Regions from separate parts of the Providencia sp. PROV003 genome, predicted to be linked through region 1. Evidence: predicted binding sites of a transcription regulator. Region 1 holds the regulator's gene; the other holds the start of a gene.
What was found. The regulator LexA, encoded in region 1, represses DNA repair genes until DNA is damaged. The targets are predictions, from matches to a motif close to TNCTGTATGTACATACAGNA.
Positions count from the first base shown of each region.

Region 2: the regulator LexA is predicted to act here: its motif matches at 8,171-8,190, upstream of sulA (SOS-induced cell division inhibitor SulA).

Region 1 is NZ_CP096369.1:239,206-253,884, reverse strand. Features, by position in the region: gene ubiA (4-hydroxybenzoate octaprenyltransferase) at 1-635, shown strand, start outside; gene plsB (glycerol-3-phosphate 1-O-acyltransferase PlsB) at 721-3,222, opposite strand; gene M1F14_RS01040 (diacylglycerol kinase) at 3,349-3,723, shown strand; gene lexA (transcriptional repressor LexA) at 3,859-4,476, shown strand; gene zur (zinc uptake transcriptional repressor Zur) at 4,674-5,189, opposite strand; gene M1F14_RS01025 (fimbrial protein) at 6,129-6,725, shown strand; gene M1F14_RS01020 (fimbria/pilus outer membrane usher protein) at 6,819-9,305, shown strand; gene M1F14_RS01015 (fimbria/pilus periplasmic chaperone) at 9,340-10,077, shown strand; gene M1F14_RS01010 (fimbrial protein) at 10,146-10,595, shown strand; gene M1F14_RS01005 (fimbrial protein) at 10,606-11,100, shown strand; gene M1F14_RS01000 (fimbrial protein) at 11,100-11,639, shown strand; gene M1F14_RS00995 (hypothetical protein) at 11,703-12,560, shown strand; gene M1F14_RS00990 (FidL-like protein) at 12,631-13,107, opposite strand; gene M1F14_RS00985 (helix-turn-helix domain-containing protein) at 13,206-13,943, opposite strand; gene M1F14_RS00980 (TonB-dependent siderophore receptor) at 14,397-14,679, opposite strand, start outside.
Region 2 is NZ_CP096369.1:3,775,181-3,785,970, forward strand. Features, by position in the region: partial or broken gene M1F14_RS17465 (Arm DNA-binding domain-containing protein) at 1-235, opposite strand, end outside; tRNA gene M1F14_RS17470 (tRNA-Ser) at 399-486, opposite strand; gene M1F14_RS17475 (TusE/DsrC/DsvC family sulfur relay protein) at 670-999, shown strand; gene M1F14_RS17480 (acylphosphatase) at 1,007-1,285, opposite strand; gene hspQ (heat shock protein HspQ) at 1,504-1,824, shown strand; gene M1F14_RS17490 (CoA-binding protein) at 1,895-2,308, opposite strand; gene M1F14_RS17495 (methylglyoxal synthase) at 2,422-2,880, shown strand; gene helD (DNA helicase IV) at 2,911-4,962, opposite strand; gene yccS (YccS family putative transporter) at 5,086-7,233, shown strand; gene M1F14_RS17510 (TfoX/Sxy family DNA transformation protein) at 7,360-7,974, opposite strand; gene sulA (SOS-induced cell division inhibitor SulA) at 8,211-8,732, shown strand; gene ompA (porin OmpA) at 9,086-10,168, shown strand; gene matP (macrodomain Ter protein MatP) at 10,353-10,790, opposite strand, start outside.

The DNA of each region.
Region 1 (14,679 bases):
TAGAACGCACTAAGCATCGGCCACTCCCTAGTGGGGATGTGACTGAAAGGGAAGCTAAAATACTGTTTGCGGGGCTTGTTGGCTTTTCCTTCTTACTCGTTTTAACGCTTAACTCAATGACAATTTGGCTATCTATTGCGGGCCTAGCTTTAGCATGGGTGTATCCTTTTGTTAAGCGAGTCAGTCATTTACCTCAGGTAGTATTAGGTGCTGCATTTGGTTGGTCAATTCCGATGTCGTTCTCTGCAGTCAATGAAACACTGCCTCTGGTGTGTTGGTTATTATTCTTAGTGAATATTATTTGGTCTGTGATTTACGATACACAGTATGCCATGGTTGACCGTGATGATGACTTAAAAATCGGTGTGAAATCGACAGCAATCTTATTTGGCCAATATGACAAATTAATTATCGGCTTATTGCAATTGCTGATGGTGGGTTTGCTGGTGGTTGTAGGTTCTTTAGCAGGCTTAGGGATAACTTATTATCTTTCTTTGGCGCTTGTTGCAGGGTTATTTATTTATCAACAACAACTAATGGTGAACCGCGAGCGTGCTCCTTGCTTTAAAGCCTTTATGAATAATAATTTTGTTGGTTTGATTTTGTTTATTGGCATTATGGTGAGCTATTTTTAGCGAGTAAATCATTTTCCATGAGCCAACAAAAAAGGTAATGTTTTTCAACATTACCTTTTTGCTTTATGGGCTTCACAAAACCGAACTAGTCTTTTTCTGGCTCAGTAGTTTGTGCCGTTACCTCGGGTATTGCTTCTTTCTTTTCTTCTGAAAATTCATCAGCTTGGCTAACACTTTCAATGGTTAAACGAATTTCTGGGGACATTAACCGCACAAGGACTGCATACAGTTTCTTGGCGTTAGTGGTAAAAATATCGTTTTCATTATTATCGATATAGCCTTCTTCTCTAAGCGTTTCAACGAGAGTTGAAAACACTGCTTTATCAAAGAACTCAGGGGCGTTAATACCGTGCAGCACAGAAAGGCGTTGAGCAAGGATGCGGCTTTCTTTTTCCAACGTATTACGGCTGATTTCAGGGCTGGCATTGAGTAATGACAGCGTGATTGCGTAGCGCTGTAGTGTTTCACGGACACCTGCTGCTAAGAGCTGTAATGGACGAATACGGCGTGGGTTCAACACTACCATATCGTCGTCTCTTAAGCAGATAAGCTTTTGATTATTCAGTTCATCAATTAGAGTATCTACCGTTTCACGCAGCTGTTCATCGTTATAACGCATAAACAATTCTGCTTTTAGGAACGGGTAGATTTGGCTCACTTGATAGTAAATTTCTTGACGGCTGATGCGTTCATGATGCAGCACAATACTGGTTATTAATGACGGTAGTACCAGTAAGTGATGGATATTGTTACGGTAGTAGGTCATTAAAACGGCATTTTCGCGAGGAAGAATAATAATATCCCCCATGCTGTCTTTTTCTACCTCGAATTTATCCATCTGCAATGCATGTTCGAGCAGTTGTTCCGGCGTTTTATTAGGCGTTGTCGCATCAGGCGTATACGGCACATTACGTAATAATTGCAGGTAACATTCCACTTGCTCAATGAGTTGTTCACGTGTTAATGAACGTTGGCGTGAGGCCAGTAAAGCCGTTGCACATAAATTTATCGCGTTAGCGGCGGCAGCATTATTGATATTTACCATAATGTTATCCGCTAACGAGCTAACTGTTGGGTTTAGCCACGATGGGCGCTGTGGCTCAATTGGATCAATTGAGTCACGCCAATCTGGGACACGCTGGTTCAGATAATGAGAAAGAGAAATTGGCTGACCAAAGTTCACATACCCTTGACCTAAGTTACGCAGTTTGCGCAACCCGCGGATCATGGAAAATAAACCTTCTTTCTCTTTTTCTGCCCCGCGCAGTTCTTTTGCGTAGGTCCCTACCTCCATTACGTGTTCATAGCCAATATAGATAGGCACAATAGTAATAGGGCGTGAGTCGCCACGTAGCATGGCTTGCAGCGTCATTGATAGTGTCCCGGTTTTGGGCTGCAATAAACGGCCTGTTCGGGAGCGCCCACCTTCAACGAAATACTCGATAGAGTAACCACGAGCAAACAGTTCACTTAAATATTCACGGAAAACCGTGGAATACAATTTGTTGCCTTTAAAAGTACGGCGGATAAAAAATGCGCCAAGACGGCGAAAAATCGGACCGGCAGGCCAGAAGTTTAGGTTAATACCAGCAGCAATGTGCGGTGGAACGAGACCTTGATGGTAAAGAACATAGGAGAGCAGTAAGTAGTCCATGTGACTTCGGTGGGAGGGCACATACACAATTTCATGACCATCTTGCGCTAATTGGCGAACGCGCTCAGCATGCTGCACGTTAATACCTTGATAGAGGCGGTTCCATGTCCAACTGAGCACACGGTCAGTTAAACGCACGGCTTCATAGGAGAAGTTCGCAGCAATTTCTTCCATCATATTCACTGCGTTTTGCTGCGCTTTTTTCAATGGAATTTTTTTACTGCGTGCTTCGTCTTCGACGGCTTTTTCAATTGCTTTTGAGGTCAGAAGCTTATTGAATAGTTCATAGCGGGCCGGCAGTTTCGGGCCAACCGCAGCAAGGCGCTGGCGTGAATAGTGAATACGGGCGACACGTGCCAGTTTATTGGCAATAATGGTGTCAGTACCGTGGTCCTGAGCCATTTTCCCAATAGAAACGGGTGGCGATAGGCGAACAAAACTGTCACGACCTAACCACAGGATAGCAAAAAACTTTTGCACCCCATTTAATAGTTTCAGTGGTGGTGCAGGGGTATGCCCTTCACGACCAGGAGAGCGCCCGAACATTACAGACGCGGGTAACATTTGAATATCTAGATTAGGGTTGTTTTTGTGCAAATCTAAATAAGCATGGAATGTTTTGACGGAATCTTTACGCGGGTCCGGTGAATAATAGCGAAATACGCGAGGGCCATCATCGATAAACACATAAGCAGGGAGCTTAGTGCCATTGATGTCGTTATCAACCAAAGGGTCAGGTAAACCGATAGCCAAGCATTGATGCCGTAGCGTTAGGAGGTCGGACTTAGAGTGGTAAGGCAATACATACAGTGTTGGCCTGTTAGTATCAAGCTGCAACTCTGCAATGGGGTCCGATGGAATTAGTTTACTTTTTACCAATAATTTAAGTGGTAAATTCAACGTGTTGTAATATATTTTACGCCATAGTGACATAAATGATTATAGCCTCTTGTTAACAATGCTGCGCAATCATACCAGAAATCTACTGGCAGATCTGTTACTGACAATTCACTTTGACCGTAAAAATCGATTATTGTTTGTATTTTTTAAGGAATAAATATGGCAAGTCAAACTAAGGGCTTTACCCGTGTAATTAAAGCCGCGGGATATTCCCTTAAAGGGCTAAAAGCCGCTTGGGTAAACGAAGCGGCTTTTCGTCAAGAATCTGTTGCAGCAGTAATTGCGATTATTATCGCCTTTTTCTTAGATATCAGTTATATAGATAGAATACTGCTAATTAGTTCAGTGGTGCTGGTGGCGATTGTTGAGCTATTAAATAGTGCCGTAGAAGCTGTTGTTGACCGTATTGGTAGTGAATACCATGAGCTTTCAGGCCGCGCGAAAGATATAGGCTCTGCCGCAGTGTTTGTCAGTATTGGTTTAGCACTTTTTATTTGGGCTCTGGTTTTATGGCAACGTTATTTTGCCAGCTAGTTAATAAAAACAGTTTAAAGTCGAAAAAGAAGTCAATCGATAACAAATGCCTAAATTCAGCAATTTAACTGTTCCAAATCTTCATTTACCTGTATATACTCACAGTCTGACTGTATAAACAAACAGGGGAACGGAATGAAAGCACTGACGGCTCGACAACAGCAGGTTTATGATCTGGTGCGTGATCACATTTCGCAGACGGGTATGCCTCCTACACGTGCTGAAATAGCAGCAAGCCTGGGTTTTCGTTCGCCTAATGCGGCAGAAGAACATTTAAAAGCCTTGGCTCGCAAGGGTGTAATTGAAATTGTTTCTGGGGCATCACGGGGTATCCGCTTGCTTCTTGAAGAAGAAGCTGATGATCAAGGGCTACCTTTGATTGGGCGTGTTGCCGCTGGCGAACCTTTATTAGCGCAAGAACATATCGAAAGTCACTATCAAGTTGATCCAGAACTCTTCAAACCTCACGCAGATTTTCTATTACGTGTGAATGGTATGTCGATGAAAGACATCGGTATTATGGATGGTGACCTACTAGCGGTTCATAAAACACAAAATGCACACAATGGCCAAGTGATTGTTGCGCGTATTGATGATGAAGTGACTGTTAAACGCTTTAAACAGCAAGGTAATCGTGTTGAGTTAATTGCTGAAAATCCTGAATTTGCACCAATTATTGTCGATTTACGCGAACAAAGCTTCACAATTGAAGGTTTAGCGGTTGGCGTGATCCGCAATAGTGATTGGTATTAATTCTTAAATTATCAGGTTGGTAAGCGGTAAGTTGACGCTGCTTGTTTGATAATTCAATGATTGCTGGCAGATTTCAAATTGATGTGTAGAGATCTGCCTGCTTTACTTGTTCCTTTTCTTTTGTCTCTTTTCTTTGCATCTCATCGAATATTCTTTTCTTATATAAGCAACACCGTTAACTCTACCACTTCTATTTATTACTTTTTCTTTGTAGTAATAGGCTGTTGATGGTCATGGTGGCAATGTGCGTGATCTTGGCAGCTATCAATCTCATCACAGTTTTTACATAAGCCATGGTTTTCAACCACAGTATGACGCAAACGGAACTGGTTGGTTTCCGCTAGGCTGATAATAGCGGCTTCAATGGTTGTGCAATCACTTTCAGTTACGCTACCGCAGTGGTCACAAATTAACATCACTGAAATATGGCTAGGGTTATCAAAGTGGTGACAAACGACATAACTGTTGGTTGACTCTATTTTATGAATAAAGCCTTGTTCCATTAAAAACTCAAGCCCACGGTAAACGGTAGGGGGCTTTGCTTGTGGTTCAACTTCACGTAATAAGTCTAATAAATCGTAGGCACTGATAGCACCGTGTTGTTGCGCGATAAGGCGTAATACAGTTTCTCTCTGTGGAGTCAATCTAACGCCTCTTGACTGGCAAATGCGTTCTGCCATTACCAGTATCTTATCTTCATTCATTTTTTTCATTTTACTGACCCCAACTTCGAAAACAAAGTATCAACTATGGTAACAAGTTTATCATAGTTTTCTGACTGAAATAGCTTGAAAAGAAAAAGTGAAAGGATGAAGACAGCTATCTAGCTAAGCTTTGTTAGATAAAAAAATGAAAAATAAAATTTATAACTCATGAAGGAGATAAAGAAGATATTTTTATATACAGCATTATCAATATATAAATAACAAAAATTAAACATTTAATTTTTAAAAGGGTAACTAGTCTAAAACAATTCTTTGAAACTAAGTGTTACCTTTTGATATAAATTTTAATTAAGATTTATCTTATCTGAAATTTTATTTTTCCTATAAATGAGTGATAAAATTTTTTTTCCTTGGATTTTGTTCAATTAAGTTACTATTTATAGATTAAATATATTAATTTCCTCTGCTGTATAGTTTTATATTTTAGTGGCTAATTTTGTTTATTTTGAAATATTTTGAAAATCTTATAAATAGAAAGTGAAGATTTTATATAAATTTTCCTAAATGACATATTTGATTCATATATAAATGAGTTGTTTTGGTTTTTTATTTTATATTTAAGTGAATATAGGGTTATTATTCTATATAAACTCACCTCAAGTGTGATTTTTGACAATATATATTGAGATTGTAGAATTGACATCAGAAAGAATTGAAGCGTATGTATAAATATTCATTTAGTTTTCTACGTCAATTTTTAAAAGTTACAGCGAAAATTGAGTTGTTAATTAAAAAGCAAGAAAACTAGTGTAATGGATTTACGTTTTTAAAAAAGATGATAAATGAGAAGGACCTTATTTATATATAACCCTCTAATCTGAAAGAAGTTTATAAAGCTGGAGTGCTGAAAAACTTTACTGATAAGCGCAAATTATCAATAAAAATCAGAAAGAGGAAAATCCTTCCTACTTATTTAAGGAAATGTTTATGAAATTGAATAAATTAGCATTAACTCTAGCTATTGGTTTTGGGATTGGTTTCTCTGGAGCTGCATTAGCTGAAGATCCTGTCGTTCCAGCAAAAACAGTAGAAAGCTCACAAGGTGAAATCCGTTTCACTGGTTTCATTAACGATGTTCCATGTTCAATTGATGCAAATAACCTAAAACAACTAGTTGAGTTTGGTGAAATCGCATTACATGAACTGACATCAAACCAATATCGTTCAGACAGCAAAGATTTCGATATCGTATTGAAAAATTGTTCAACTGAAACTTACAAAAACGCAAAAATCACGTTTACTGGTCCAACAATCTCTGGATTCCAAGGCTTTACAGGTGAATTACTTGGTTTAGGCGGAAAAGTTAAAAACGCAGGTATCGTAATTACTAACGGTGCAGACAAAGTTGTTGAATTTGGTAAAGCATTCCCAGGTACTGGTGACGGTTATGCGTTAAATGCAGGAGATGGCAAAGAAACAACTCTACATTTTGCAGCATATGTTAAAGGTAATGAAGATGCTAACGCTAAAGCAACAACGGGTAGTTTCAATACTGTTGCTAACTTCAAAATCGTATATCAATAAGACTTATTTGAGTTAGATAAATAGAAACATGTGGCGTATGGAAGGCCATATGTTTCTATACCTTTTTACTTTGTTTGATAGGCGCATAATTAAATGAAAAGCATAAGACTCAATTTAATTACAAAATTAATGCTTTTAATATTAACGCCGATGTTTGTATTTTCCGAAGAGGCTATTGATTTTAACACGGACTTTCTTGAAACAGACAGCACTGAAAATGTCGACTTCAGTAAATTCTCTCACGCAAATTATATTCCTCCTGGAAATTACTCATTAGCGGTATCTGTTAATAGAGTTAAAATTTCTATGGAGCAACCTATTATTTTTTTTACACCTGATTATGACGATAAAATATCTCTTGCATGTATTACACCAGAGCTTTATAAGCAACTCGGTTTACAAAGTAATTGGAGTAAAAAAGTAACGTGGTTGCATAATGACCAATGCTTAGATATTCGTTCTATTCCTGATATGAGTATTCAGGGTGACTTAGCAAAAAATAATGTCGATATAAATATTCCTCAAGCATTTATGGAGTATCAAGACCCTAATTGGGATCCTCCATCTCGTTGGGATGATGGTATTTTAGGTGCGTTTATTGATTACAATGCAACTGGGCGTATTGTTAATAAGCGTACTGGTGATAAAGGGACTGAGTCTGGTATTACTGCGACAGGAACCATGGGGACAAATATCGGTGCATGGCGCGTTAGAGCAGACTGGCAGACTCAAAAGGGTGAGTTAAATAAAGGTGGCCAATCATGGTCATGGAACCAACTTTACCTGTATCGCGCAATTCGAGCGTTAAATTCACGCTTAACATTTGGTGAGCAATATTTATCTTCTGAATTATTCGATAGCATACGTTATGTGGGAGCGAGCTTAGAAACTAATGAATCTATGCTTCCACCTCGTTTACAAGGGTATGCCCCTGAAATTGCGGGAGTTGCAAAATCAAATGCAACGGTGATTGTTAAACAAGATGGCCGAATTATTTACCAGACAGAAGTAAGCCCTGGTCCATTTAGAATTCAGGATGTTAACTCTTTTGGAGGAGGGACATTAGACGTCTCTGTTCAAGAACAGGATGGTAATGTCACAAATTATAAAGTTGAAACTTCGAGGTTGGGAACATTAACGCGACCAGGGCAACTTATTTATAAACTTGTTTTGGGTAAGCCAAGTAAAAATGAGCATAGTACTCAAGGGCCTGTATTTAGTTTAGGTTCTTTATCGTGGGGAGCAACAAATAACACGACTGTTTATGGTGGGGTTTTAGGTTCTTCAGAATATCAAAATATTGCGTTAGGGATAGGGCGTGATTTCGCTCCATTTGGTGTGCTTTCAGGTAATATTAGTGTATCTAGAGCGGAGATGGGAAGAGCGGATAATCATCGTACTTTGACAGGGAACTCCTATAATTTAACATATTCTAAACAGTTCGATGATATCAATAGCCAAATTACATTTGCAGGCTATCGATTTTCTGAAAGAAACTATATGAATATGAGTCAATTTATTGATAGGCGTTATAATGATAGCACGATGGATAGTGGTAAAGAATTATATACCATTATATTTGGTACGGCGTTTCCTGAATATAATACAAATATGTATTTAAATTACTCGCATCAAACTTATTGGAACCGTTCTTCAACTGACCAATATAACCTAACGGTTTCTAATTATTTTGATATAGGGAAAATAAAAAATTTAAGCTTAAGTTTAACTGCATATAAAACCAAATCTCATCAAAATGATGATAATGGCGTTTATTTAAATTTAAATGTGCCATTAAATGATAATCAAGCAAGTATTAGTTATTCAGGCTCATTTTCTAGTAATAGTAGTCATAATGTCAATTACTATGACCGTATTAATGAGCGAAGCACATATTCTATTTCTGCGGGAACGTGGGATAAAAATAAAGTAACGACATCAGGTATGTATAACTATGATGGTGATGCAGCACAAGTTAATATCAATGGAACGTACACTCAGGACAATCAAACTGCATTATCTATGCAACTAAAAGGTGGGCTAACAGTTACTCCAGAAGGTGGAGCATTGCATCGTAATACCTCAATAAATGGAGGGTCAAGAGTCTTAATCGATACGAATGGTATTGAGGGGATCCCTGTTCGAACTGGAGTAACACCCATTAAAACAAATCGTTATGGTAAGGCTGTTATCACAAGTATCATGGATTTCAACCGTAATAATTTACGGATTGATATAAATAGCATACCGGATAATGCCGAAGCATTGGATTCAAACCAATATGCAACCTTAACTGAGGGGGCGATTGGTTATCGGAAATTCAATGTGATTAAAGGTGAAAAAATATTAGGAACTATCAGTTTAGAAAATAATAGTTATCCACCTTTTGGATCATCCGTTATCAATGAGAAAAATATTGAAGTTGGAATTGTATCAGATAATGGGTTTGTTTATTTAGCAGGTATTAATCAATCAGATATCCTTAAAGTTAAATGGGGTGATAAATCATCATGTCATATTCAAATACCTGAAAAAATAGAAATTGGCATGGAAAAAACAATATTATTACCATGCAAATAATTATAAGTAATGTATTAACGTCAACGGTGAAAATATGAATATAAGTCTAAATGCTAAAATAGTAACAGTAATGAGTTTGTTTTTATTAATGCAATCGGCTTATGCGGCTATTGCGCTTGATAGAACTCGTGTTATTTATAATGAAAATGATAAATCGGTGAGTATGGGGCTTACAAATGAACACTCAACAAGCCCATACTTAGCACAAGCATGGATAGAAAATGATAATAATGAGAAAGTTACATCGCCTTTTATTGTGACTCCGCCGGTTCATAGAATAGAAGCAAATTCTAAAAGTCAAATTAAAATCCAATCTTTGCCAGCTATTTCTCAGTTACCAAAGGACAGGGAAAGTATCTATTATTTGAATGTACGGGAAATTCCACCACGTAGCGAAAAGGCCAATGTTCTACAAATTGCATTACAAACAAAAATTAAGATTTTTTATCGACCGATAACGATAATGATAAAAGAGCGTATGGAATTTATCCCACAAGAAAATAATATAAAAATTGTTAAGCGTGGTGCTGATTATTTAGTAAAAAACCCATCACCTTATTTTTTATCAATTACTAAATTGAAAAAAGGTAATACAGACGTTACAAATTTTGAGCCAGTCATGATAGCCCCTTTTGATGAATCCAGTTTAGGTACGGTTTCTGGAGGCTTAGGCTCTATGCCAACCTTAGTTTATCTTAATGATTTTGGTGGTGCGGTTGATTTGAAATTTAGTTGTCAAGCAACAGAATGTTCCGTAGTACCTAGAAAATAAGGCTAATGATTATGTCCATTAATTTTATGATATCCAGAAAAAATGTAATGCGGATATTGGGGGTTTTAATGACTTTTAATATATCAAATGTATTTGGATTTTCAGGATTCTTATATATTGATATTAAAGGTGAAGTTTTATCCAAACCTTGCACAATCAATAATGGACAAACCATCGAAATAGATTTTGGCGATGTTATGACGACTCGTGTTCAAGGTGAAGTTTATAAAGAGCCCATAGAGTATACGGTGAGTTGTAAGGATGGAATTAAACCTAAATTAAACATATTTATTGATGGACTCTCATCTTCATTTGATCAGGGGTTATTAAAAACAAGCGTTGGAAATTTGGCTGTGCGTTTTACAGCAGATTCAAAAGATTTTCCACTTAGAAGTAAACGTTCTTTTAATTTTGCAAATCCTGCAAAGCTTGATGCGATATTAGTTAAAAAAAGTGGAACAGACCTTCCTGCAAAGAGTTTTACAGCGACAGCAACATTGAAAGTGGAATATCAATAAGGACTGAAACATGTTGAATGTAAAAATGATTATGAGTGCAGTCTTATTGATGGTCTCATTGCCTTTTGTTTCAAATGCAAAGGATTATGAGACTGAAATCAGTATAAAAGGTAATTTAATCACGCCACCACCATGCCACATTGATGATGGCAAAGATATTGAAGTAGATTTCGAGACTATTTCAGTTAAATCGATACAAGGTAATGATCAGAAAAAACAAGTAAATTACCAAATTCAATGCGGTGACAATAAAAATAATTGGGCCATGTACTTAAAATTAAATGGTGCGAAAAGCGCTTTTGACCTTAATGGAATAAGTACAGGGGTCGATAATCTTGCTGTTAAGTTTCAATTAGCAGACCAAGATTTAGAGCTTGGAAAAAAGTATTTGATTGACCCAAGTTCTCCTGGCGTTTTATGGGCTGTTTTAATACGTAATGGAAATAATGAAATAAAAACAGGTGATTTTGTTGCCAATGCAACGATGGTTGTGGAGTACGAGTAATGAAAAAAATCAACCAGCTATTATTAATCGGATTTTTTAGCTTTACAGCTAGCCATATTGTTGTAGCAGCAACAAATAATGTCAAAATAAAAGGAAGGTTGGTTAACTCACCTTGTGTGGTTTTGCCTGAAAATAAGAATGTTGAGGTGGATTTTGGTGATATCCGTTTACTGGATATTTATGACCCAACATATCAATTACCGCGACGTGAAATGACGCTTACTCTATCTAATTGTGATCTCAGTATTGCAAAGAGAATGAAAGTAAAAATTTCTGGGGCTGAACATGGTCAGATGCCAGGTTTTATCGCCCTGACAGGTGTAGAATCTAATCCAGGCTTAGGCATCGGTTTTAAGCTCAGTAGTGGTGAGGAAATTAAAATCAATCAGGTTTCTCCATTAATTCCTATTACTCAGTCAGGAAAAAATGAGTTGAAGTTTGATACTTTTCTCAAAGCGACACCTGATTCTATTGCTAACCAGCAAATTAAAACCGGGCATATTTCGGCAATCGCTACGTTTTTATTTGAGTATGAGTAATTCTATTTTCAGACGCCTACTTTTATAGAAATAACCTCTAATTCAACTATAAAGAGATTTAAAATGGGAAAAAGAATACAGCAATTACTATTTATACCTCTTTTTTTAATTACATCAATAAGCTATGGTTCAACATATTTTTCATATGTGGAAGATATAGTAAAAGGAAATGGATATACCTATTACTATCAGATGGATTATTGGAAAGCAAACTCACCTACGGAGCCGAACCCTTGTGTTTCCGTATTAGGTAGCAAAGGGGCTAAGAATTGTTATTTTAGTATAAACCATTTGCATTCAGGAAAAACTAAAGGGGGAATAGCTTCCCGAGCTGATTGGTCATGTGGGATTAATTTTGCTAATTATCCTACTATGGCTTCGATAATTGAAGCAGCACAATCACAGTGTGGGTTGACATTCCCTCGTAGAGGAGAGAGCCGCCATAGTGGTTCGATCACTACTGATGAATGTGTGGGGATTTTTGTAGGAGAAACTGCGAAAAAAAGCTATGCAACAATGTTACCTGGGGGAATTTGTGGTATTGCTCCGCCACCAGCAGGTAAATGTTACTTTACTTCTCCTGATGGTAACGGAGGTATACTTGAACTCAATCATGGGTCATTAAACGCTAATGAATTAAATGGCAACATGCAAACAAGCTTATTTTATGTTATTTGTAACCAAGATATGAGTGTGAAAGTCTCATCAAACTTACAATATGATGATGTAAATTTAAGACCAGATGGTTCATTAAAATCACATGTTACATTAAATAACCGTTCCGCAGCGATTGGAATTGTACAGTCGGTTCAAGAGAATAAAGTTTGGCCTGTGCGTGTAGAGTCGACTTTGAAAACAAATGGTACTGTTATTCCAGGGAAATTTAGTGGCCGCATTACACTGGTTCTTACTATCCCATAATTTAAACTATATTTTGTATTCGTCATTTTCCCATGTTGACGGTTTTGCCTACTATTTAGTAGGCTTTTTTTTACTTGATATTACAGGTAAAGGAAGAGTAGCTTTCATCATTTAATATATAAATGTTATCATCCATTTTAGTAATATTGACATAGTATTTTATTTTATCTTTTTCTAACTGAATGAACTTGGAAAAAATGGACTCGGGTGTACTATCGGATGATGTAATAGACAAAGTTTTAAAGTTAATAACATAATTATTTTTATAGTCAACGGCGTGATAATCAAAGTAAACGGCTCTATCTAAACGATAGGTTACCTCATTGTTTTTAATATAACCGTATAAATTCATTCGGCCATGATTATCTTGATCTAATTGGATGGCAACTTTTGATTTCATATTCAATCCATCTTGATTTCCATTATCTTTAATCCAAACAATTTCAGAATGGCATATTTTTATCTCATTTTGTTTTTGTTTCAAGGTATATGAGGTGATTGATGCAGTGGAGACTAGAAGAATAGAGACAATAATATATTTTTTCATTTAAATTCTCTGATCGTTTATTGATACACAATCATATTTATTATTCATTTCTTTGCAGATACTAAGGGAAAAATTTTTATCAAATGAATATGTTCTGTTTAAATTAATAAAAGAATAATACGTTTTGGTTCATTACAGGAGATATTATATTTATCGAGTCTGGCTTGTATAAAGCTTATGTTTTCATTTGAAACCTTTCCTATCATGCCTAGGGGGGTCTGTATAACACAGTTTTCCCGGGCACTTAAAGTTAAATAACTACTTGTAGCATTAGCTTTAGGTGTTAAGTTATAAATGAATAGATAGGCTAAGTAACAAACTGTTAACGTTGATATTGCTAGTAATATCAATTTGATAGGTTTTTTATTTACTTGTGAACTTTTAACTTGATGATTTTGTACTGTGATTATTTTTTGCTTATTGACTGGAGTTGGGCCAAATTTTATTTCAGTTTCTTGCTTATCTAAATCTTTATCGATAATTTCATTTTCGTGGATAGAAATATGACTATCAAGGCGGAACCCTTTTTTAGGTACCGTCACGATTGATTTAGGATCAATACCAATCTGCTCAAGCTTTTTTCTTATTTCACTGATGTAAGTGTTTAAATTATTATTTGAACCTACAAGACCGTACTCTTCCCACACATTAGTAAGAAGTTCATCTCGTGTTGCGATTCCTTTTTTCAGATTTAATGAAATAATCTCACCGAACAATCGAGATGCTGTTTTTGATAACTCAATATATTGACTGCGATCAAGTTTTAAGAAAATTAAACTTGAGTTTTCCTCGAAAATATATTTATCATCAATGGTGTAACCATGTAAATTATTCATAAATACTTTCTGCTCTCTCTAAATTAAAGGCTTAAATAGCATTAAGTTATAAAAATGTAATTATTTAAAGTTATCTTTAATTAATTTGAGGTAAGTGATTTTTTGAGTTTTTATTTTTGTACTTATAGTCTAAATAGGGAATCAATTAACTTCAAGTATTGTGGGGTGAGCATTTTTGTGGTTTGTTAACAAATTTATTGAATTGAACTGATTATCGTTATTTAACGCTGAATTTTTTTATTTTAGTGAGATTTAAGTCTTAATTTAAATCATCTATGTTGTAAAAAAAATATATAAACCTATAGAGTTGATGGCATTAGAAATAATTTCATTATTTGGTGTTTGCAGTAAGTAAATGTACTTAGCTTTTGAGATTTTACTTATGCTATAATTTAAACTCTAATGCAATTTATATTAGGCAAAGGATTAAACCTCTGCCTAATATATTAAATGTTAGTATTTATATTCAATACCTAACCAATAGTTACGACCTTCTTCTATATAGCCATTGGTGTATTCGTAGGATTTATCAAATAGATTATTTACAGAGGTGTTGACTGAAATACCTTTCCCTAATTCATAATCGAAACGAAGGTCAGTTTTGGCGAACCCACGTACTTTGCTGTCATTATCGACATAGTTAAATGCCCAACTTCTTGCTTCTTCGGTAAGCGTAATGCTAAACGGTTCGTAAGGAGTCAATTTCACCCAAGCAAAGGCTTTGTGGGTAGGTAGC
Region 2 (10,790 bases), 1.1 Mb from region 1:
TACCATTGGCAACCTGTTTTCGTGCCTCATCTCTTTTCGCTCTTGCTTCATTGAGAGTGACAACAGGATAAATACCTAACGATATCATTTTGGTTTTTCCAGCGAATTGATAGCGATAACGCCAGCCTTTGGAACCGTTAGTTTCAACTAACAAAGATAGCCCGTTACCGTCCGCCAGCGTGTCGGTTTTTTCTTTTAGCTTGGCACGCTTGATTGCCATATCTGTTAGCTTTATAAATCACCAATATTGTATAGGAAAATTGTAGAGGGAATTTCTATACAAAAACTAGGCAACAAATTGTAAGGATTTAGAAAGATGATAGTAGGCTTCGATAGAGTGAGATTTCGCTGGAATGCTTGATTTACTTGGGATTGGGAGACGTTGCTAGAAGTGAAGATGGCGGAGGAGGAGAGATTCGAACTCTCGGATGGTTGCCCATCGGCGGTTTTCAAGACCGCTGCCTTCAGCCGCTCGGCCACCCCTCCGCAATGACGAGCACTATAAACATCCTCTGATTGGATGTAAACCCCTAATTTAATCATTCGCTTTAAAAATATACGCATTTCATACTGTTGGGCGAAAATATCAACATTCTAACGACTTTACTTGGGTTATTTCTCTATTTTTGTTAAATTCATACTCTAATTTTATTTGGATTAAAAATGAGTATGTTGGTTTTTAACAATCAAGAAATTAAAACAGACCCGCAGGGCTACCTGCTTGATAGCCAACAATGGAGTGAAGACCTCATCCCTCTACTTGCGCAGCAGGAAGGCATTGAACTCACCAATGAGCATTTAGAAATTATCCGTTTTGTGAGAAATTTCTACTTGGAATTCAATACCTCACCAGCCATTCGTATGTTGGTGAAAGCGGTTTCTCAGCAATTTGGCGAAGAAAAAGGCAATAGCCGCTATTTATATCAGTTATTTCCTAAAGGGCCCGCAAAGCAAGCGACAAAACTCGCAGGCCTACCAAAGCCAGTAAAGTGCATTTAATTTCTTCCTAATAGCGGACGGAAAAGTCCGCTATTGGCTCAGTTTGCCAACTTTCAGTAAAGAAATGGTCGATATTAGCCCCCGGAGGCCCACCAGCTTTAAGCCATTCATCTACAAATTCAATATCTTGCTCTGAACCATAAATGGCCAGCCTAACACTGCCGTCATCTCGATTACACACAAAACCTTTTATGCCATTTTGGTTAGCCCAATGATAGGTTTGATAACGAAACCCAACGCCTTGAACACGCCCATAAATGTAAAAATTGCGACCTGATGCAGTCATATAAGCCTCCATTGTCAGAGCATAATATATAGATACCTTTTTTTAGCAGTTGTTTTTTATTCATTGAACAGATAATCTGCTAAATGAGGCACTGCTTTTCATAGTTGCGTATAAAGACAGTGTATTGCGTTATTGATAATTGTCCATACTTCGCTTGAAAACGCACAACACTGCCCATATATAAATTGAAGTACAAGCAAGGCTTTTAGGAGGTCGCTATGATGATCACCAGTAAATATGGAATCGGGCAACAAGTCAGGCACAAGCTTCTCGGCTACCTAGGTGTCGTTGTTGATGTAGATGCTGAATATTCGCTCGAACAACCACATGATGATGATATTGCCGCAAACAGCACACTACGCGATCTGCCTTGGTATCATGTTGTAATGGAAGATGACAACGGGGATGCTGTTCATACCTATTTGGCTGAAGCTCAAATCACTTACGAGACTGCTGATGACCACCCAGAACAACCTTCTATGGATGAACTGGCAGAATCAATAAGGTCTCAGTTATTAGCGCCACGTCTGCGTAACTAACGGCTTTATCATTCATGAACGCTCCGTAAAGCAGCTCACATGCTGCTTTACTTTTATCATCAATGAAAGGCTACTTTTCAAGCCCTAAAGCGGGTATTTCCTGTTTTGGGCATTTATCCATAACAAATTGTAACCCTGCCTGCAACGCAATACTTTTAGCTTCTTCGCTAATAACCCCTTGTTGCAACCATAATACTTTCGCTTTAACTTGCACTGCTTCTTTAGCGACACCAACAGCGGCTTCTGCATTACGGAACACATCAACCATATCAATGGGTTGAGGTATATCACTAAGTTTTTCATACACTAACTGACCTAATAACTGTTGGCCAGCCAATTTAGGGCTAACAGGAATAACGGTATAACCTTGATGTAAGAGATATTCCATGACTTCATAACTTGGCCTATTGGCTTTATCACTAGCCCCAACTAAAGCGATGGTATTGACACTCTTTAAAATTTCAGCAATTTCTTGATCTCTCATCAAAATATCTCCTAAAATCAGTAAACTATTCATTAGCATTATGGTATATGTTGTACTTCTTTGCTCACACAGTTTTAAAGATGCCTATCTCACATCTTATTTAAGGGAACCTCATGGAATCAACAACCCGTAAAATTGCTGCATCAAAAAATATCGCCTTGGTTGCCCATGACCACTGCAAACCCTCGTTATTATCTTGGACAAAAAAGAATAATGAGCGACTTAAAGCGCATAAATTATATGCCACAGGGACTACTGGTTCATTAATTAGCCAACATACAGGGTTACCCGTCACCAGTATGATGAGTGGCCCAATGGGCGGAGACCAACAAATTGGCGCGATGATTGCGGAAAAAAAAATCGACCTATTGATTTTTTTCTGGGACCCACTTAATGCTGTACCGCATGATCCTGATGTTAAAGCATTATTACGTTTAGCTACCGTATGGAATATTCCCGTAGCCACCAACCCAGCAACCGCTGATTTTTTAATCACATCACCTTATTTTGATGACAATATAGAAATCGTGATCCCTGACTACCAAAACTACCTAACAAAACGCACTAACTAGTTTACTGGGCATGTTCGCATGCCCATCCCCCTAAGGCTTTTTCTGTTTTGGGACACCTAATTGTTTAAGTTCTTCAACAAATTCTGATGGTAATTCGGGGTTATATAATAACCAAACTTGCTGTTTAGCCCTTGTTAAGGCCACATACAGTAACCGCCTTTCTTCTGCATGCTCAAAATCTTCAGGTTGTGGCAACAGTGCTTGCTCAATAATTGACTCCCTTGCCGGCGCAGGGAAACCATCCTTACCACTGTTTAAGCCACAAATAATCACATAATCTGCTTGCTGCCCTTTTGATGCATGTACCGTCATAAATTCAATCGTCAATTTTGGCCAACGGGTATGCGCTTTATTCAAAATTTCAGGTTTTAAATAATGATAACGTGCCAGTACTAATATCCTTTCATCATCAAGTACATAGCCGCTCATTTTATCCAATAACCGTTCCAATGCTTGTTCATATAGAAGAACAACTGATTTTTTACTACCTTTAGTTAAGCTATTTAATGGCTTATGAAGCTGAATTGGATTTTGTAAAATAAACCGATTCGCAATATCGCCAATACGTTCATTGAAGCGATAGGTTGTATCCAAAGCACAAAGCTCCCCTTCCCCAAAATTATTTTCAAATGAGGTGGTCAGGTCTAATTCAGCGCCACTAAAACGGTAAATAGCTTGCCAATCATCGCCCACTGCAAACAACGTTGTTTGCTTATTTTGTTGACGTAACGCTTGAAGCAATTTGGCTCTAAGAGGTGAAATATCTTGGAATTCATCAACTAAAATATGTTTCCATGGGCTAATAAAGCGCCCTTTTTCTAAAATATTCACCGCCTGATGAATTAACCCAGAAAAGTCAACCGCACCTTCCTCTTTTAGCGCACTTTTCCATGCTTTTAATAATGGTGCCATCAAACGAATGCGTTTTTGGAAAAGATCTTTAATTTCATCATTGACCTTATCTACCATATCCTTTTGACTACCACCATGCATACGCATTAAGCTTAACCAACGTTCTAAACGCGCAGCAACTTTATGGCTTATTTTGTCATCATTCCAAAACTCACCATCGGGAATTTCCCATTGCAGCTCTTCAGTCAGCCACTCTCGCCAACCTTTCGCTTGAGCCTTTTTCGTTGAACATTGCTCTCGCCATTCTGTTAATAACAATGTTTGACGTTTTTGACTGTTGGTTTCGAGTTCACTGATAACCGGTGATTTTTTACTACCTTCACGAATAATATGCAGAGCAAGCGCATGAAATGTTTTCGCTTCGATATCCTGCTGTAAATGTAGCTGAATGCGCTGATTCATTTCATCAGCAGCTTTGCGACCAAATGCCAGCAATAAAATTTGCTTTGGTTCTGCCAGCCCTCTTAGTATTAGCCAGCCTGCTCTGGCGACTAAAACCGACGTTTTCCCACTACCAGCACCTGCCAGCACTAACACATTATCTTCGCCGTTAATGACAGATAGTGATTGTGAGTAATTTAATGGTGAAGATTCAACTTGTTGGAAAAAATCGTGATAACGCACCAAAACAGACTCGCACCACTTTTCATTAATTTGCTTGCGACATTTTTCTCTGTCATTCAACCACTTAAGGCAAAATTGATACTGAGATGCACAATTTTCAAACGATGGAATACGTACTAACGGTAAAGGAAGTGATGAAAAGTTCTGAGTAATTTTGTCTTTGATGCTGCTAACTTGACGTAAACCAAGCCAATGATCTTGTTTTATCAGTTGTTCAATGGTTTTCACCAATTCAGTCAATACTTGCGCACTGACTTGGCTCATTTCGGCACTCCATTGTTGCCATTTTTCATACAAATAATGGTAAAAACGTTGAGTTTGTTTCCACTCTGTACCGTGTAAACGCACAACTTGTTCGTTCACAATTTCAAATTCTAATTCCCCCCAAACAATGCCCCTCTTACAACGAAGGTCAATAAGTTCATTGAATGGGATAAGATATTGGTGGTTTTCACCACTGACTTCGATACCTGCGTTGAGTAAGCGAACCCGATTGTAGGGATGCTGAGCCAGACGCTGTCCAATCTGTGTTGATTTCAGTTCCATACGTCCTGCACCTGAAAAAAATCAATGACAAAATACGGTTGGCTTGATTCCAAACGGTTTTTTATTCCCTGCAAACACGCTATCCTATATAAACTAGAGCTTGTCTTACCTCTGAGGTACTTTGTGTTAACACTGCTTACCAGTTATCGCCGCGTGCTATATAACAGCCATATTTTATATTATATCCGAATCTTTATAGCCCTGACAGGCGCAACATTAGTGCCGTGGCTTTTAGGGCTAGACCCTAAAGTGACTATCCCACTGACATTAGGCGTGGTTGCCGCAGCCTTGACTGACTTAGATGATAGGCTAACTGGCAGAATAAAAAATTTAATTATTACCCTTTTTTGTTTTTTTGTTGCCTCAGTTTCAATTGAGTTACTCTTCCCATACCCACTATTTTTCTTTTTTGGCCTCGCTTTTTCGACTTGTGGGTTCATCTTACTTGGTGCTTTAGGGCAACGTTATGCCACCATTGCATTTGGCGCCTTACTGATAGCCATTTATACCATGCTAGGTGTACCCATTTTTGATACTTGGTATCAACAACCTGTGTTATTACTTACAGGGGCCATTTGGTATAATATTCTAACATTAATTGGCCATATTTTGTTTCCCGTCAGGCCATTACAAGATGCCATCACTCAATGCTACCAGCAACTTTCCGCCTACCTAGACGCAAAAGCTAACTTATTTGACCCTGATCTTGAAGATGATTATCAACAATCAGTTTATGATTTAGCTTTAGTAAACAGTAATTTAGTCAACACAATGAACCAAGCGAAAATTGCTTTATTGAGCCGACTTAAAGGTGATAGAGGCCAAAAAGGGACTCGTAATACGCTGCATTACTATTTTGTTGCACAAGATATCCATGAACGTGCTAGCTCGTCTCACATTCAGTATCAACAACTTAGTCGCACCTTACGCCATTATGATATCTTATTTCGTTTTCAACGTTTACTAACCATGCAAGCAAGAGCCTGCCAGCAAGTTGCTCAATCCGTATTGCTACGTAAACAATATCAACATAATCCACGCTTTGAACGAACTTTCAGCTACCTTGAAAACTCACTATTATTACTTAAGCAGCAATCCCCTGAATTACATGCAATAAAAGCACTGCATAATTTACTCAAAAATTTAAAGGGAATTGATGTTCAACTTAAAGGGCTAAGCCTTGAGCAAAGCTCATGGCAACAAAATAATAAACAAGTAGAACAATTGTCTGACGAATCATTATCAGGCTTTAATGATATTATTACACGGGTTAAGCATCATTTAACCCCAAAATCATCGTTGTTTCGCCATGCAGTTAGGATGTCAATACTTCTTTGTACTGGTTACGCGATTATCCAACTATTTGATATGGAAAGAGGGTATTGGATATTACTCACTAGTTTATTTGTCTGCCAACCTAACTACAGTGCCACTAAACGCCGTTTAGCACTGCGTATCATCGGGACTATCGTTGGTATCCTAATCGGGTTACCATTACTTAATTTAATCCCATCAATTGAAGGCCAGCTTACCCTTATTGTGATCTCTGGCTTACTGTTCTTTATGTTCCGTAGTAGCCAATATGCACAAGCTACCCTTTTTATCACTTTGTTAGTGCTTTTTTGCTTTAACTTATTAGGAGAAGGGTTTGATGTCGCATTACCTCGGATTATTGACACCCTTATCGGCTGTTTTATCGCACTACTTGCTGTAAGTTTTATTTGGCCTGATTGGAAATTTCGCCAACTTCCTCAGGTCATTCAAAAAACAATGGACAGTAATTGTAGGTACCTTGATGCCATTTTACTGCAGTACTACCAAGGTAAAGATAATAGCCTTGAATACCGTGTTGCACGCCGTGATGCACATAATAATGATGCAGAATTTGCTTCTATTGTCTCCAATATGGCATCAGACCCCAAATCTTACCGGATCACCCAAGAACAAGCTTTCAGACTTTTATGTTTAAACCATACACTACTTAGCTATATTTCCGCGTTAGGTGCGCACCGTGAAAAAATCCATAATGAGGATAACTTGGCACTGTTAAATGATGCAATTTGCTATGTTGAATCTGCCTTGCAAACCAACATACTAGACTCTCAAATTATCGATGAAAAATCTGATAGGCTGCGCCAAAACTTATTACAGCGAATCGATAACATTGCAAAAAGTGACGATGAAAAAACATTACTCATCATGGAACAAACTAAGCTTTTACTTGAACTTGTACCTGAAATAAAGCAAATGATCCGAAAAATCAGTGCATAATAAACATACCGATGAGCGGGTATTAAAATATATAAATATCCTTTCTACCCGCTTATTCTTCTCATATTAGTATTGTCTGGTTTTGAGGTAGCCTGCTATAAGTTTCCTTTGATTTATATTAGGCAATCACCTCGATGCGAGTTCAAAACTGTTATACCAAGTAATCAATTCTTGCTTAGTATTCTTTGGCAATACAGCACTATGACAGCCTTCTATTGCCGCTGCTAGGCCAATTAATAATTTAATACTCGGGTCATGCCGCCCATGTTGCTTAAGTTTGATAAAACACGCTTTTGCGCCCATCGTACGTAAATCATCTACATGAGAAATTCCAATTTTCCCCAATGCCCTCTCAACTGACATATTCATATTTGGCAAATCTTTGATACGCATTGTGATGGACTGTTTTTGTTTTAATTCTTCAATTGCAGAACGATAAGCGAGTTCAATATATTGGAGACACAAGACTTCATCGCCCCAAATTTGTTCAGGAAGTTGGTAATATCGCATTTCCAAAGGTATGCCTTTCTTACTATAAACAAGCCGATTAAGCCCTGAAGCCTCAAAATGGCTTCTAGCTACTAGACACCCTCGTAAATAATATTTCCCATCCAGCACTAACCCTACAATGACATTATCAACTAATAGGCAAAAACCGCCGAAGTGATTTTTACGCTTTAACTCTCCGAATTGACCTAACAAACGAGATAAATTAAAAAATTTTTCTTCTTCTAATAACATATACCTTAACTCCTTTTTGGGTATGTTTCATTTTTATCCTTGAGAGAATCAATTTTATAATTTCTTGCTTTACAAACAATTACACCTAGCTAATTTTGAGAGTTTCAATAAAAAATGCCAAGAAGAATGCAGCGGAAAACAACAAAGTTGCGAAGCGCTTTGAAAAAATAGGCTTGATATTGGATAAATATACAGTTACTGTATGTTCATACAGCATTGTAACGAGGTTAATAATTATGAGCATCTATTCTTGGAACAACACAACAGAACATTCTCTTAATAATTACGCACAGTCCATCCCATCCATTGAGCTTGCGAGTAACTCTACACAACAAGGTATGGTGAGCGAACTCGTTTACGATGAAAAACATCCAATCATGGACTATATTTTGCTTCCAATGCTCCGCCAGTTTGGGGCTCAATCACGTTGGTTGCTCTGGCTAAGCCCAAATAAAAAACTGAGTAAACACTGGTTAGAACAAGCAGGCATCCCTACGAATAAGGTTATGCAACTAAGTCACATGGAAACCATAACAACCATAGATGCAATGGAAAAAGCCTTAAAAAGTGGTAACTATAGTGTCGTTTTAGGCTGGTTGCCTGAACTGAACGAACAAGATTTTGTTCGTTTACAATATGCGGCTCAAGAAGGTCATTCTATTGGCTTTATTATGCGCCCACAAAAAACATATAATATGGTAAGTATGCAATCAGGACAGTCAAACCACCTAAAAATTCACTCAAATCATTATCACTAGCCAAGATTAAGAATTTTCTTACTAAATTTAACCTTTAGAAATATTTATCTCTAAAGTGAAATGAAAAGTATTGCAGATCAATTAGATAGACAAAAAACAATCATAATACAAAATATACATATCTCCCTGATTTATACACTAAAAAAATACTTTTTTTAACGTTTATTGCTCACTCTACTTGTATCTTTTTAAGTTCGTTGTAGACTTTAGCTTGTTAAGCTTATGGCATTATTTTTTACTTTTATTATTTTTTTGTAGATAATGTCAGCGAAACCTAGCAAGTAAATTGAACCAATGGCACATAATAAGGCTCAGCGAAGCCAAGCCAATATTGGATGATAACGAGGCGTAAAATGAAAAAAACAGCTATCGCAGTGGCAGTAGCAGCTTTTGCAACCGTTGCACAAGCAGCTCCAAAAGATAACACTTGGTATACCGGTGCTAAATTAGGTTGGTCTCACTATGAAGATACTAGCCTAAACCCAGCTAAAACTGGTACAGACTATGCAGGTTGGGGTACAGTTGGTAATTCAACTGACCGTGATACTATTGGTGCTGGTGCATATGCTGGTTACCAATACAACCAATATATGGGTTTTGAACTGGGTTATGACTGGTTCGGTAAAATGAAATACAAAGGCGCTGGTAACAGCGGTGACCTGAAATCTATGGGTGTTTCATTAACTACCAAATTAAGCTATCCAATCATGGATGACTTAGACGTTTACACTCGCTTAGGTGGTATGGTTTACCGTACTGAAGCTAAAGCTCACCAAAATGGCGAACGTTTCAAAGAAACTGATACTGGTGTTGCACCTGTATACGCATTGGGTCTTGAGTATGCAATCACTCCAGAGTGGGCAACTCGTTTAGACTACCAATGGGTTAGCAACTTAGGTGATAAAGACAATATCGGTACTCGTCCAGACAACGGCATGCTGAGCGTTGGTGTTGCATACCGCTTTGGTCAAGAAGATACTCCAGTTGTTGCTCCAGCTCCAGTTGTTGAGCCAGCTCCAGTTGTTGAAAACAAACGTTTCACACTACGTTCAGACGTTCTGTTTAACTTCAACAAAGCTAGCCTGAAACCAGAAGGTCAGCAAGCTCTGAACGAACTGTATAACGAACTGAGCAGCATCGATCCAACTCAAGGTCGCGTACTGGTAGTTGGTTTCACTGACCGTATCGGTTCACAAAACTACAACCTGCCACTGTCACAAAAACGTGCTCAGTCTGTAGTTGACTACTTAGTATCTAAAGGCGTTCCAGCAAGCGCAATCGCTGCTGAAGGTCGTGGTAAAGAAGATCCAGTAACTGGTAACAAATGTGACGCAGTTAAAGGCCGTGCAGCTCTGATCGAGTGCTTAGCGCCAGACCGTCGCGTTGAAATCGAAATTCAAGGTACAACTGAAGTTGTAACTCAACCAGGCGCTTAATTCTTAGCCCTAGTTTGAATTTTGAACTGAACAAAAAACCCCAATTATTATTGGGGTTTTTTTTATTCTTATAAAAACTAATATAACGAATATAGACCGTTTGTTATTTAGTGTTTAATCTACTTTTCGCTTCCCATTACACTTAATAGCAAGAACAACAACCATAAAGATCTTTTCAGATAGCCTAGCTGCCATCTCCTTTCGACGCCCCTAAAATCGCTTGTAGATCCTGCTTCAATGAGCTCATTTGGCTCTCGTATTTATCTTTATGCTCAGCATCTTCGATCAACTGGATAATCGTTTCAGAAAGTGTTTTATTACGTTTTACTGCTAAATTAGACAGACGCTGCCAAACCGAAAAGGTTAGATCTATCGATTTTTTGCGAGTATGTGGGTGCTCAGCATTGAAATGACGTTTACGCCTTGCACGAATGCTTTGTTTCATTCGGTTATCAAGCTCAGGATTCATATGTAATGAAATCCACTTGAGCACATCAATCGGTCTATTTTCCATTTTTAACAGCAAATCTATCGCTTCTTTTTCTGCGCTTCGTTCTATATAGCGGGTAATCGCTTCGCCACCTCGTGCTTTATTGACGAGGTACTCCCATTTCCAGCCACA